2 regions of the Metabacillus dongyingensis genome follow, and region 2 is predicted to be linked to the other one. Evidence: riboswitches for the same ligand, from Rfam matches in the RefSeq annotation. Region 2 holds a riboswitch; the other holds the start of a gene.
The links. A riboswitch is a leader RNA that binds a small molecule or an ion and turns the genes downstream of it on or off. The one in region 2 is predicted to bind cobalamin.

Region 1: it holds a riboswitch for cobalamin, as region 2 does, so the genes downstream of both, K8L98_RS13630 (FecCD family ABC transporter permease) here and K8L98_RS16735 (DUF4430 domain-containing protein) in region 2, are expected to answer to the same signal.

What each region holds. Positions count from the first base shown of each region.
Region 1 covers NZ_CP082944.1:2,745,671-2,751,403, reverse strand. Annotated here, with positions in the region: gene K8L98_RS13640 (GHMP family kinase ATP-binding protein) at 1-289, shown strand, start outside; gene bluB (5,6-dimethylbenzimidazole synthase) at 384-1,040, shown strand; cobalamin riboswitch at 1,046-1,206, shown strand; gene K8L98_RS13630 (FecCD family ABC transporter permease) at 1,333-2,421, shown strand; gene K8L98_RS13625 (heme ABC transporter ATP-binding protein) at 2,424-3,206, shown strand; gene K8L98_RS13620 (ABC transporter substrate-binding protein) at 3,248-4,249, shown strand; gene K8L98_RS13615 (hypothetical protein) at 4,371-4,730, shown strand; gene yidC (membrane protein insertase YidC) at 4,679-5,500, shown strand; gene K8L98_RS13605 (carboxylesterase family protein) at 5,618-5,733, shown strand, end outside.
Region 2 covers NZ_CP082944.1:3,392,404-3,398,136, forward strand. Annotated here, with positions in the region: gene sigX (RNA polymerase sigma factor SigX) at 1-123, opposite strand, end outside; gene K8L98_RS16725 (cob(I)yrinic acid a,c-diamide adenosyltransferase) at 421-999, opposite strand; gene K8L98_RS16730 (ECF transporter S component) at 1,071-1,586, opposite strand; gene K8L98_RS16735 (DUF4430 domain-containing protein) at 1,601-2,020, opposite strand; cobalamin riboswitch at 2,186-2,387, opposite strand; gene K8L98_RS16740 (ATP-binding protein) at 2,476-4,281, opposite strand; gene K8L98_RS16745 (response regulator transcription factor) at 4,278-5,000, opposite strand; gene ccsB (c-type cytochrome biogenesis protein CcsB) at 5,225-5,733, opposite strand, start outside.

The sequences.
Region 1 (5,733 bases), 650 kb from region 2:
ATTAGGAATAGAATTTCAGGATTTGTCTTTTGTTTGTCAAGCAGCGACACTAAGCGCCAGTATAAACCAAAAAATATTGCCAAAACGTTATTTTAGTGAATTTAAAAGCTTTGCTTTAAAGTACGATGGAGGACTTATCATCGCTCACAGCGGCACTGTTCTAGGGGTTTTATTGAATCCGTCTTTTGAGAATATTGGCGAAATTGCAGAAACAATTTCTAAACGTATTATCCAGTTGAGCAATCAGCCTAACATGAAACCTTTCTATTATTTTCATAGATCAGACTGATTAGACTGACTTAATAATTGACAATGAAGTTTTGCGGGATTCCGGAAAATGTAAGATAGTGAAAACTTTTTAGAAAATAGAGGAGAGAAATTTTATGTTTTCTAAAGAAGAAAAAGAATCTGTTTATAAAGTGATTTACAAGAGAAGAGATATTCGAAGCTTTCTGTCTGTCCCTATTTCTAAAGATATTATACATAGAATATTAAACGCTGCTCACCATGCACCTTCAGTTGGATTTATGCAGCCTTGGAATTTCATAATCATTTCATCTGAAAAAATAAAAGAAAAATTAGCTTGGGCAGCAGACAAGGAAAGACGAGCATTAGCTATTCATTATGATGGAGAAAGAGAAACAAGATTTCTTGGTTTAAAAGTAGAAGGTATAAAAGAAGCTCCAATCACAATATGTGTAACTTGCGACCCAGCAAGAGGAGGTTCACATGTATTAGGGAGAAATTCAATTCCTGAAACAGATATTCTTTCAACAGCCTGTGCCATTCAAAATATGTGGCTGGCAGCTTGTGCTGAAGGGCTTGCCTTAGGGTGGGTAAGTTTTTATAAAAAGAATGATATTCGTGACATTTTAGATATCCCTCTTCATATAGATCCTATCGCTCTTCTATCTATTGGTTATACGGATGAATATCCGGAGAAACCTATTTTAGAATTAGCTAATTGGGAAAAAAGGCATCCTTTAGAACAGCTTATCTATGAAAATAAATGGGGGGAAAACAAACATCAGGGTGATTGAAACAATAATTATTTAGAAGTGAAGGTGTCCTAAGGTGGACTTAATAGGGAAATGTGGTGTGAATCCAGAACTTCCCCGCGCACTGTTAAATGGTTTTATTTTATAGGAAGTGCTTAAAGCAGGGTGATGCATAAGTCAGGAGATCTGCCTTTATTATTACTGCGGGAATGGAGAGAGTGCTTTTAAGTGTATCCTTTTTCTCGTTTTAGTTTAAGTTCGCTCATGGTTTAGGTGGGCGTTTTTTATTTGTCTTAATTTCTGCATTTCGAATCAGAGGAGCGTTTTTTGAAGAATGGAGTTGATTTCTATTAATAGTCATAAGCAGGAAGCCATTGGGGGTTACAAACATATAAGCATTGTTATGCTCTTAGTCATTGCTCTTATCACAGTAGTAACGATTGCAGTGATGGTTGGTCCTGTTTCAATTCATCCGGCAACATTTTGGAAAATCATAGCTTATAAAATTCCAATTTTACAAGAATGGATTCCTGTCACATGGTCTAAAGCAGAAGAGAATATCATTTGGAACATTCGTTTTCCAAGAGTGATATTAGGAGTAATTGTAGGCGCCGGGTTAACTATCGCTGGTACAACAATACAAGCTTTGGTTCGGAATTCGTTAGCGGATCCCTATATACTAGGAGTTTCATCGGGTGCATCTGTTGGGGCTACACTAGTCATTATCTTTGGTGCGTTTTCAATGTTTGGACAATATGCATTATCACTTGCTGCATTTTTAGGCTCGCTTCTTTCAGTTGTTCTGGTTTTTCTACTGTCGCAAGTCGGGGGAAGAATTTCAACTGAACGTCTCCTATTAGCTGGAATTTCAGTTTCTATGATTCTATCTGCATTTACAAGCTTCATCGTCATTTCTGCACCTCGTCAAGAAGGGATAAGGGATGCGTTGTTTTGGATGATGGGAAGCTTGGCAGGAGCAAACTGGAAGCACATACCTATACCTTTTGTAATAACAGTTATTGTTTTTATTTTCATTTGGAGCCAGTATCGCTATATGAATTTGCTCTTAATGGGGGAAGAGGCAGCTGTTACTTTAGGGTTGAACGTAGAAGTATTTCGAAAAATATTAATTTTAGTTACTGCACTACTAACAGGGGTTTTAGTTGCTGTCAGTGGAGCCATTGGTTTTATCGGATTAATGATTCCTCATATTGTTCGTCTCATCCTTGGATCTGACCATAAAATGCATATCCCCATCAGTGCTTTAATGGGGTCTGTATTTCTTGTGATGGCTGATTTATTTGCAAGACTTATCATTGCTCCCGAGGAAATGCCAATTGGGATCGTAACAGCTCTTTGCGGTGCTCCATTTTTTATTTGGCTTTTACGCAAGAGTTCATATTCATTTGGAGGAGGGGGCTAAGCATGGATGTTTCAATAAAAGATATTTCAGCTTCTATTGGAAAACGAAAAGTACTTAAAGAAGTTAATCTGAATATTCATTCTGGTGAAGTAGCAGGTATTATTGGTCCAAACGGAAGCGGTAAATCCACTTTATTAAAAAATATGTCTCGTGTGATAAGACCAGATGCTGGTGTTATCACTCTTTCAGGTGAATATATAGATAAAATGTCTTCCCGTAAGTTATCACAGCACCTCGCTATTGTCAGTCAGGAATCACCTGTCACATTTGATTTCACAGTAAGAGAAATTGTATTGATGGGCCGTTCCCCTCACAAAGGCTTTCTTAAAGCAGATACAAAACATGATGAAGACATTATAGACCTGGCCTTAGAAAAGGTTGGAATGCAGGAATTCAAACAGCGGAGTTTTTCTTCATTATCTGGCGGTGAAAAACAACGGGTCATGATTGCAAGAGCTCTTGCACAAGAAGCCAAGGTACTCTTACTTGATGAACCAACCAATCATTTAGATGTACATCATCAAATACAAATTATGGATTTAGTTCAGAAGCTGAAAAACATTACTGTTATTGCAGCATTACATGATTTAAATCTAGCTGCTTATTACTGTGATCGTATATTTGTTATGCACCAAGGAGAAATTGCAGCTTACGGCTCCCCAGAAGAAGTACTGACAAAACAATTATTAAAGGAAATCTTCAGAGTTAATGCAGATATCAATATACATCCATTAACAAAAAAGACACATATTACTTTTTTGTCGGAGAGTCTTTTATATGACTAGATTTCAGAAAAAACATTGTTATAGGAAAAGGAGAGGAAAAAATGAAATTTAAAATAGATAAAATACGAATGGGATTAATGGTTTGTATGCTTCTTTTTATTTCTGGCTGCAATCAACAAACGGAAGTGATCGGAGAACAAGAGAACACCGATATAGCACAAGAAGAAACTGAAAATGAAGTTATAGAAATTAATAATCTGGATCGTAAAATTCAGTTTAGAGAAGCTCCAAAAAGAGCTGTAAGTTTAAATCAGCATATTACTGAAATTATGCTGGCACTTGGACTCGAAGATTCAATGGCAGGAACTGCATATTTAGATGATGAAATTTTACCGGAGCTGAAGGAAAAATACGAAAAGGTTCCTATCCTTGCTGATGAATATCCGAGTCAGGAAGTTTTATTAAAAGCAGAACCTGATTTTGTATATGCAGGCTGGGAAAGTGCATATAAAGAAGAAGCGGTTGGTTCTATAGAGGAACTAGAGAGTTTTGGTATTAAAGCATATCTTCATGAATCGTCAAATATAGTAGCACCTACCATGGATGATGTATTTTCTGACATCAGCAATATAGGAAAAATCTTTCGAGTGGAAGACAGAGCTGAAGAATTAATCACTGCCATTAAGACCGATATGAACGATATCGAAACGAAATTAGGCAACATCGAAGATCCAGTTAACGTATTTGTTTATGATAGCGGTGAAAAAGAGCCATTTACTTCTGCTCAAAACTTTTTAAATAATATTATCACTCTTGCTGGGGGACACAATATTTTTAGCGATATTGAAAAAGGCTGGGCAAGCGTAACTTGGGAAGAGGTTGTGAAACGAAATCCTGAAGTGATTGTCATTATGGACTATGGAAATACGACAGTGGAACAAAAGAAAGCTTATTTGTTAGCACATCCTGCTCTTCAAGATGTATCAGCTATCAAAAACAAGCGTTTTGTGGTTCTTCCGCTAACTGCAGGTGCAGAGGGAATTCGCGGCCCTCAAGCACTTAATACATTAGCAAGGGCATTTTATCCTGAGAAATTTGAGTAAAAAAGGGAGTAAATGATTGTTGGATAATAAACAATGTGGCGTGCCATGGTATTGTCATCCTCTTTCTTTTTCCTATTTATAAGTATATACTGAGAGTATGAAAAGGAGGTGAATGCAGCAGATGATCTTAGAATTTACACATGATTTGGCGCCATATTTATCGCTGTTAAGCTTATTCTTTACTGTAGCAGCCATGTTTGCTTTCGGCTACTTGCTGAATCAATCATTAAAGAAGCATCCTTCTTTAAAGGCGGTCATGAAAAAAGAGCAGGAGAATCAATTTTCCCCGCAGCGGATGCAAAATGAAACAAATGCTATTTCACTTTGGATTACCATGCAAATGAGGCAGTATGATTCAGGTGATGATGTACCATCTACTATCTTTCTTGGAAGTTTAGCTCAAAATGGAAAACACCAAGGAGGATTTAAATGGAAAAGAAAGCTGCATTCATTTCACGGAAAACATTACTCATACTGTTAGGAATTACACTGCTGATTTTACTGAGCGGCTGCCAGCAGGCAAATGGAAACATTCAGGATATTACAGGCCAGACACCTGGTTTTTTTAATCACTATTTTGTGTATCCCTTCTCTGTATTGCTTACAACATTTGCGGACTGGTTTCAAGGAAGCTACGGATTTTCAATTATCCTTGTCACGCTGCTGATCCGATTCGTGCTTCTGCCTTTTGCTTTAAAGCAGTCAAAAGATCAGATGCATATGAAAGGCAAGATGGAAAAAGCACAGCCTGAATTAAAAGCACTGCAGGAAAAAATGAAAAAAGCAAAAGATGCTGAAACAAAGTCGAAGCTTCAGCAGGAAACGATGAAGATTTATCAAAAGCATAATATTAACCCGCTGGCTACTTTGGGAGGGTGCTTGCCGCTTCTCATACAGCTGCCGTTTCTGACAGGCTTTTATTATGCCATTCAAAGAACTCCTGAAATCGCAGAGCATTCGTTTTTATGGTTCAATCTGGGCAGTCCTGATTTAACATTGACCCTTCTAGCTGCCGGGATCTATTTTTTACAGTCAAGGGTTTCATTAATTGGTCTTGATGAGGCGCAGAGAAAGCAAATGGCGATGTTCAGCTATCTGTCGCCAATCATGATTGGCGTATTTTCTCTGACAGCACCTGCTGCACTGCCCCTATACTGGACGATCGGCGGAATCTTTGTCATCCTTCAAACATTGCTTACAAAGAAGCTATTTCAAGCAGAACCAAGCTCATTATCAATGGCTAAATCATAACACCCAGGGCCAATTCCAAGTGAATTGGCCTTTTTTGCTGCTTAAAAAAAGGGTTTGCTGCTTATCAGGCAGAATGTAATAGAGGATATAAATGAAAACTACTAAAGGAGTAACAAGATGAAGTCAGATGTGTTTCAAAAAACAATCACAAAAGTAATAGATGTCAATCTGTCCTACCTTTTAAAACTTCCAGCTGGATATGAAAAAGGAACGGGAGAGGTACCTCTTGTTTT
Region 2 (5,733 bases):
AATGCGGATATATACTTCCTGAACGAGGTCTTCAGCCTGCTCACGATTTTTTACCATATAAAATAAAAATTGAAAAATATCTCCATGATATTTTTCATAGATCCTCTGAAAGGCCTCTTCCATGAATGTACCTCCGATCACACCATTAGTCGATTTTGTTTTATAAAAAGTTACATATTATTCACTATATATCTGTTCAAGAAAAGTTCAAGCGCCCGTTTAGCTCAAGCATGACAGATAAGAATCCGCAAGAAAAGTCCGTTTGTGACTTTTTTGGCGGATTCGTTCTGACACGCATCTAGGCATCGGCGCCGGCTCCGAACGCAGATATCTTTATTATATAATCCACAGCCTTTTGACTTTTATAAATTCCTGAACGTATAAAAAGGAAGGTGCTCCCTTCCTTTATTTCCAGCTATTTTATGATTGTTTAGGCTTCGTAAATACGATTGCGCTTCTTTCGTATTCTACATCTTTAGAGCCAAGCCTCGCATTCGCGACTCTTGCAGCAGCAAAGAAGTAATCTGACAATCTATTCATATATGTTAATACGTGTTCATTAATCTCCGTCTGCTTCTGCAGGGAAACGATGCAGCGTTCAGCTCTTCTGGCTACTGTTCTTGCAATATGTATCGCGGATGCTGCTTGTGTGCCTCCGGGAAGGATAAATCGCTGCAGCGGAGGAGCTTCAGCAGAATAATGATCGATTCTTTCTTCTAAAAATGCAATCATTTCAGCTGTTGTTTTATAGGGATGCTTCTGTTTGCCATGTATAACCGCAAGATCACTGCCGCAATCAAACAGTTCATGCTGGATCTTTTCAAATTCATGATACAAGTCAATCAGTTTTTCTTCATGAAGCCACGTCATGGCAAGTCCGACAAATGAATTTACTTCATCAATTGTGCCGTATGCCTCGACTCTTAAGTCATCTTTGTCGACACGGCCGCCAATTATACTTGTTTTCCCTTTGTCGCCAGTTCTCGTATACAGATTCAATTTTAAGCAGCTCCTTTAGGGTTTAAAATAAAAAGAGCGAATCTAATCGCTCTTTTATTTTACCATTTTTCTTATTGCATTGTTATGCCATAATCCTTCTTATTCAAGTAATACTCAAACGTTTTTCGCATAACAGGATAAAGCAGAAGAAAGAAAATTCCATTTCCGATTGCATGTGCTGTATCAAAAGGCAAGCCTGCAAGGTAATAAGCTAAGCCATGGTCAGTTAATACAAACATATTCAGTGATACAACAAACCCGAAAAGATAACCCGACAATACAGAAATGGGTGTAAAGATGATCAGACGATTTGATTTCACAAATTTGCCTAAAAAACCTGATAATAACGCGAGTGTACCCCATGCGAGCATTTGCCAGATTGTCCATGTTCCCATTCCGAGCAGCAAATTGCTCAAGAAGCAGCCTAATACGGCTACAATCATGCCATTTACAGGACCAATTAGGATTGAAGTAATCAGAATAATCGCTGTCATTGGCTGGACGTTCGGAACAAATTGAAAGGCCATTCGCCCTACAACTGATAAAGCAATCAGCAGGGAAAGCAGACTGATTCTTCTAGTTGTCATAACGTGATCCAGGATTACTCATATTTTCTTAAATCGAACTCTACTTTATCTCCATCTTTCAGCTCGATTTCATTAGCACCAGTCATCGCATCTTCTCCATTTACGATTAAGTGCCAGTAGGTTTTATCCTTATCGCTTGCCATCATTCCATCAATTCCGCTGATGAACCCTCCAGCTTCTTCCACTTCAAAATTCGCTTTCATTGCATCCATCAGAGTCTGCCCTTCTTCAAAAGATACTTCTTTTGAATCAACTTTCTCTGCCATTTCGTTTTTAGTCAGTGTAACAACAGCTTTTGTCTCTTCTGCTTTTTCTCCATTTTCAGCGGCCTGCTCTGATCCCTGAGCTTCCTTCTTCGGCTCCTCTGCTGTATTTCCGCAAGCTGCAAGCAGCGCTAAAAATAAAACAGACAGTAAGCTTAAAAATTTATTCACAACTAATCTCTCCTTCATCTGTATGTAACTATTTGGTGAAACATGAAACCACAAAACAAAAAGCCCATCTGCAGATGGGCTTAATAAACGGCATAATAAGAAACAGATTGTATGCAATGAAACATAAATCCTGCCGTTTCTATGCTCAACCCCCGAAGAATACAAACAATGTAAGAGATTCCGGCAGGTCTACTGACTTTTGCTTCATTCTCCACTTGAACCTTCCCATATAATAAACAGCAAGAGAGCCATCTGATTATATAGTGGTTTAACCAAAGTTTCGTCGGCAAATACAGTTGCGGGGACAGTTCAGGCATTGCACCCGATTCCCTATTAAGCGTAAAGCACCTATATCTCAAAATATACGATTTTTAATTCAGTCTTATTTTACATAAAATGACTCAGGTCTTCAACAGTAATTTTATAAGGCGTTCCTTATGAAACAAGAATTTTCGTCACGTTCTATCAGAAAGATCGCTTTTTCGAGGCAAATAGAAGCTGAATGCTGTACCTTCATTTACCTTGCTGTGTACATTGATCGTGCCGGAATGGGCATCTACGATGTTTTTTGCAATCGCGAGGCCAAGTCCCGTGCCCGAACGGCCTCTCGTTCTTGCTTTATCTGCTTTATAAAACCGTTCAAAGACAAAAGGCAGATCTTCTTCTACAATACCTGTACCTGTGTCTTTTACATCTATTTTCATGCCGCCTGCAACGGTTTGAACATGAATTTCAACAGATCCCCCTTCAAGCGTATGCCTGATCGCATTATCAATAAGATTCGTCAAAACCTGCTCAATTTTATCGGGATCTAAAACAAACTCAGGGTCATCTATCGAAAATGAAGAGGTTAACGTAATTTTTTTGTCCCTTGCAAGTCCCTGGAATTTTCGGTTGATTTTTTCAATAAACTCATGAATCGAGATTCGTTCTAAATTCAGAGAAATGTGACCGGCTTCCATTCTTGCCAGGTCCAGTAAATCGTTAACAAGTCTTCCCATGCGCAGCGATTCATCGTAGATTACCTGTGCAATCTCCTTTTTCTCTTCTTCAGAGCTTGCAATGTCATCGACGATCGCTTCACTGTATCCCTGCAGCATGGCAATCGGCGTTCTCAGCTCATGACTTACATTGGCAATAAAATCCTTCCGCAGCTTATCCAGCCTTCTCTCTTCTGTCATATCTCTGAGAACAGCAACTGCACCCCGAACATATGACTGGTTATAGAGAGGGCTCATAACCATCACCCAGCTTCTGCCCTGCAGATTGACCTCGACTATGTGTTCTCTCTCTGTGCTGACAACTCTTTGAAATAATTCTTTTGCTACTGGAGGGATTTCCTCTCCCTCATTAATTTGCATTTTTTGTTCGTAGTACCAGGACTGAAGAAACCGTTCAGCAGGGGGATTGGTGACGAGAATCGTCCCGTCAATATTCAGCGTAATGACTCCATCTGCCATACTGCTTAAAATACTGGTTAAATGTTCTTTTTCCTGGTTGAGTGCATTGATATTGAATTTCAGCTGCCTGCCCATTTGATTAAACGCGACGGCAAGCTCGCCAATTTCGTCATGACTTAAAATCGGCACCTTCGTATCAAATTTTCCTCGTGTAAGCTCCTGCGTTACTTCCCGCATTTTTCTGAGCGGATAAGTGATTCTTGTTGATAGAAAGAATGCGAATATCGTTGTTAATACAATGGCAATACCTGCCGCAAGCAGAATATATTTTGTCGTATGCTTTGTTGTTTCATGAACAGCAAGCAGCGACTGCGACATAAACACTGCCCCGTTTTCTCCATTTTTCAGCTCATAGGGTACGCCGACGACCAGCACTTCCTCGTTATTATCCGAACTGATCTGCTGCTCAATGGAGAGTTGGGTGAGCTTGCTGACATTTTTTTGATCTGCAAATACTTTAGACAGCTCGCTGTCATTCTGAATATCCTCCATTTCAAAAACAGGGGTACTGTCAAATTTCTTTGGTGAAAACCAGTATTTGTTCTGATCTTCCACGATGATGATGCTTGTAAGCTCATCGGCCAGTTCCCATGAGATTGACCTCGCCAGTTCTTGATCTTCATGTTTTTCAAGAATAACAGAGATTTTGTTGGCTAATTGTGTAAGCTCCCGTTTGGCCTCGTCCACATGATAATTTTCAATGAATTCCAGAAGTAGCACAGTCAGAATTAATAAAACAAATGAAACGAGCAATAAAATGGTAAACCACAGTTTACCGACAACGCTTTTCCAAAACATCATTCACTGCCTACCTCAAATTTGTATCCAACTCCCCATACAGTCACAATCATGGCAGCTGCATCCGGTGATACCTTGCTCAGTTTTTCTCTCAGGCGTTTTACATGTGTATCAACTGTACGCAGATCACCAAAGAACTCGTATTGCCATACTTCTTTTAATAATTTCTCGCGGTCGTATACTTTGTCCGGTGTTTTTGCGAGGAAATAAAGCAGCTCATATTCTTTAGGAGTTAAACTGACCTCTTTGCCGTCTGCAAGCACCCGGTGTGCATCGTGATCAATAGAAAGATGCGGGAACACGATAACATTTTTAGCTTTCGTTTCTGTTTTCAGGAATGATGTTGTCGAAGAGCGTCTAAGAAGTGCTTTCACTCGCAGAACGACTTCTCTTGGACTGAAAGGCTTTACGATGTAATCATCTGTTCCGACTTCAAAGCCCTGAACCCTGTTTACCTCTTCACCTTTTGCCGTAAGCATAATGATCGGAGTGGCTTTTTTCAGGCGCAGCTGTCTGCAAACTTCAATCCCATCGAGTCCGGGCATCATTAAATCAAGCAGGATTAAGTCATATTCTGCAGACAATGCCATTTCAAGAGCATCACTGCCGTTGTCAGCTTCTTCAATTTGATAGTTTTCTCTTTCTAAATACATTTTCAAAAGTCTTCTGATTCTGTCTTCATCGTCAACGACCAGGATTTTATAGTTCATGTTGTTTTCCATCTTGCTTCTCCTCCTTCAAGTACCCAATACGATTATCTTACCAAAAAACCTTCACTTTATATGAGTGAAGGCTCTCTTGATAAAAAAAGTACAAGCAACCGTTTAGCTTCTGCAGGAAAATCCGGGTTTGACTTTTCCTGCAGATTTGTGCTGGGGCGATGGACCTGCATACCAATGCGAAAAACTTTATACTTTCTTTTCTCTTAAAGAAAAACTCTTATTAACTATGCGTAAGAATGCAGACCGGCAATCACCAGATTGACAAAAATTAAATTAAACATGATGATGGCAAAGCCAATAACTGCAAGCCATGCTGATTTTTCTCCCTGCCATCCTTTTGAAAGACGCAAATGCAGGTAGGCTGCATAGAAAAGCCAGGTAATTAATGCCCATACTTCTTTAGGGTCCCAGCCCCAAAAGCGTGTCCAGGCGATTTGAGCCCATATCATTGCAAAAATGAGCGCTCCCAGAGTGAATACCGGAAATCCAATTGTAACAGATCGATATCCGATTTCATCTACTAAATCGAGGTTGACGTTTTTGGTGAGTGGCTGCAGGAAAGCTGAGATTCGCTTTCTCAAGATTAACCGGATCGCTCCGTATAATAATAATCCGGTGCCAATTGACCAAATGACAGTATTCAGCTTTCTCGCAGAAATAAGAGCGGGAACTTCAACAAGAGCTTCCATTTTGCCTTCTGTTAAAAGTTCGCCTTTATGAGGGCCTACCAGAG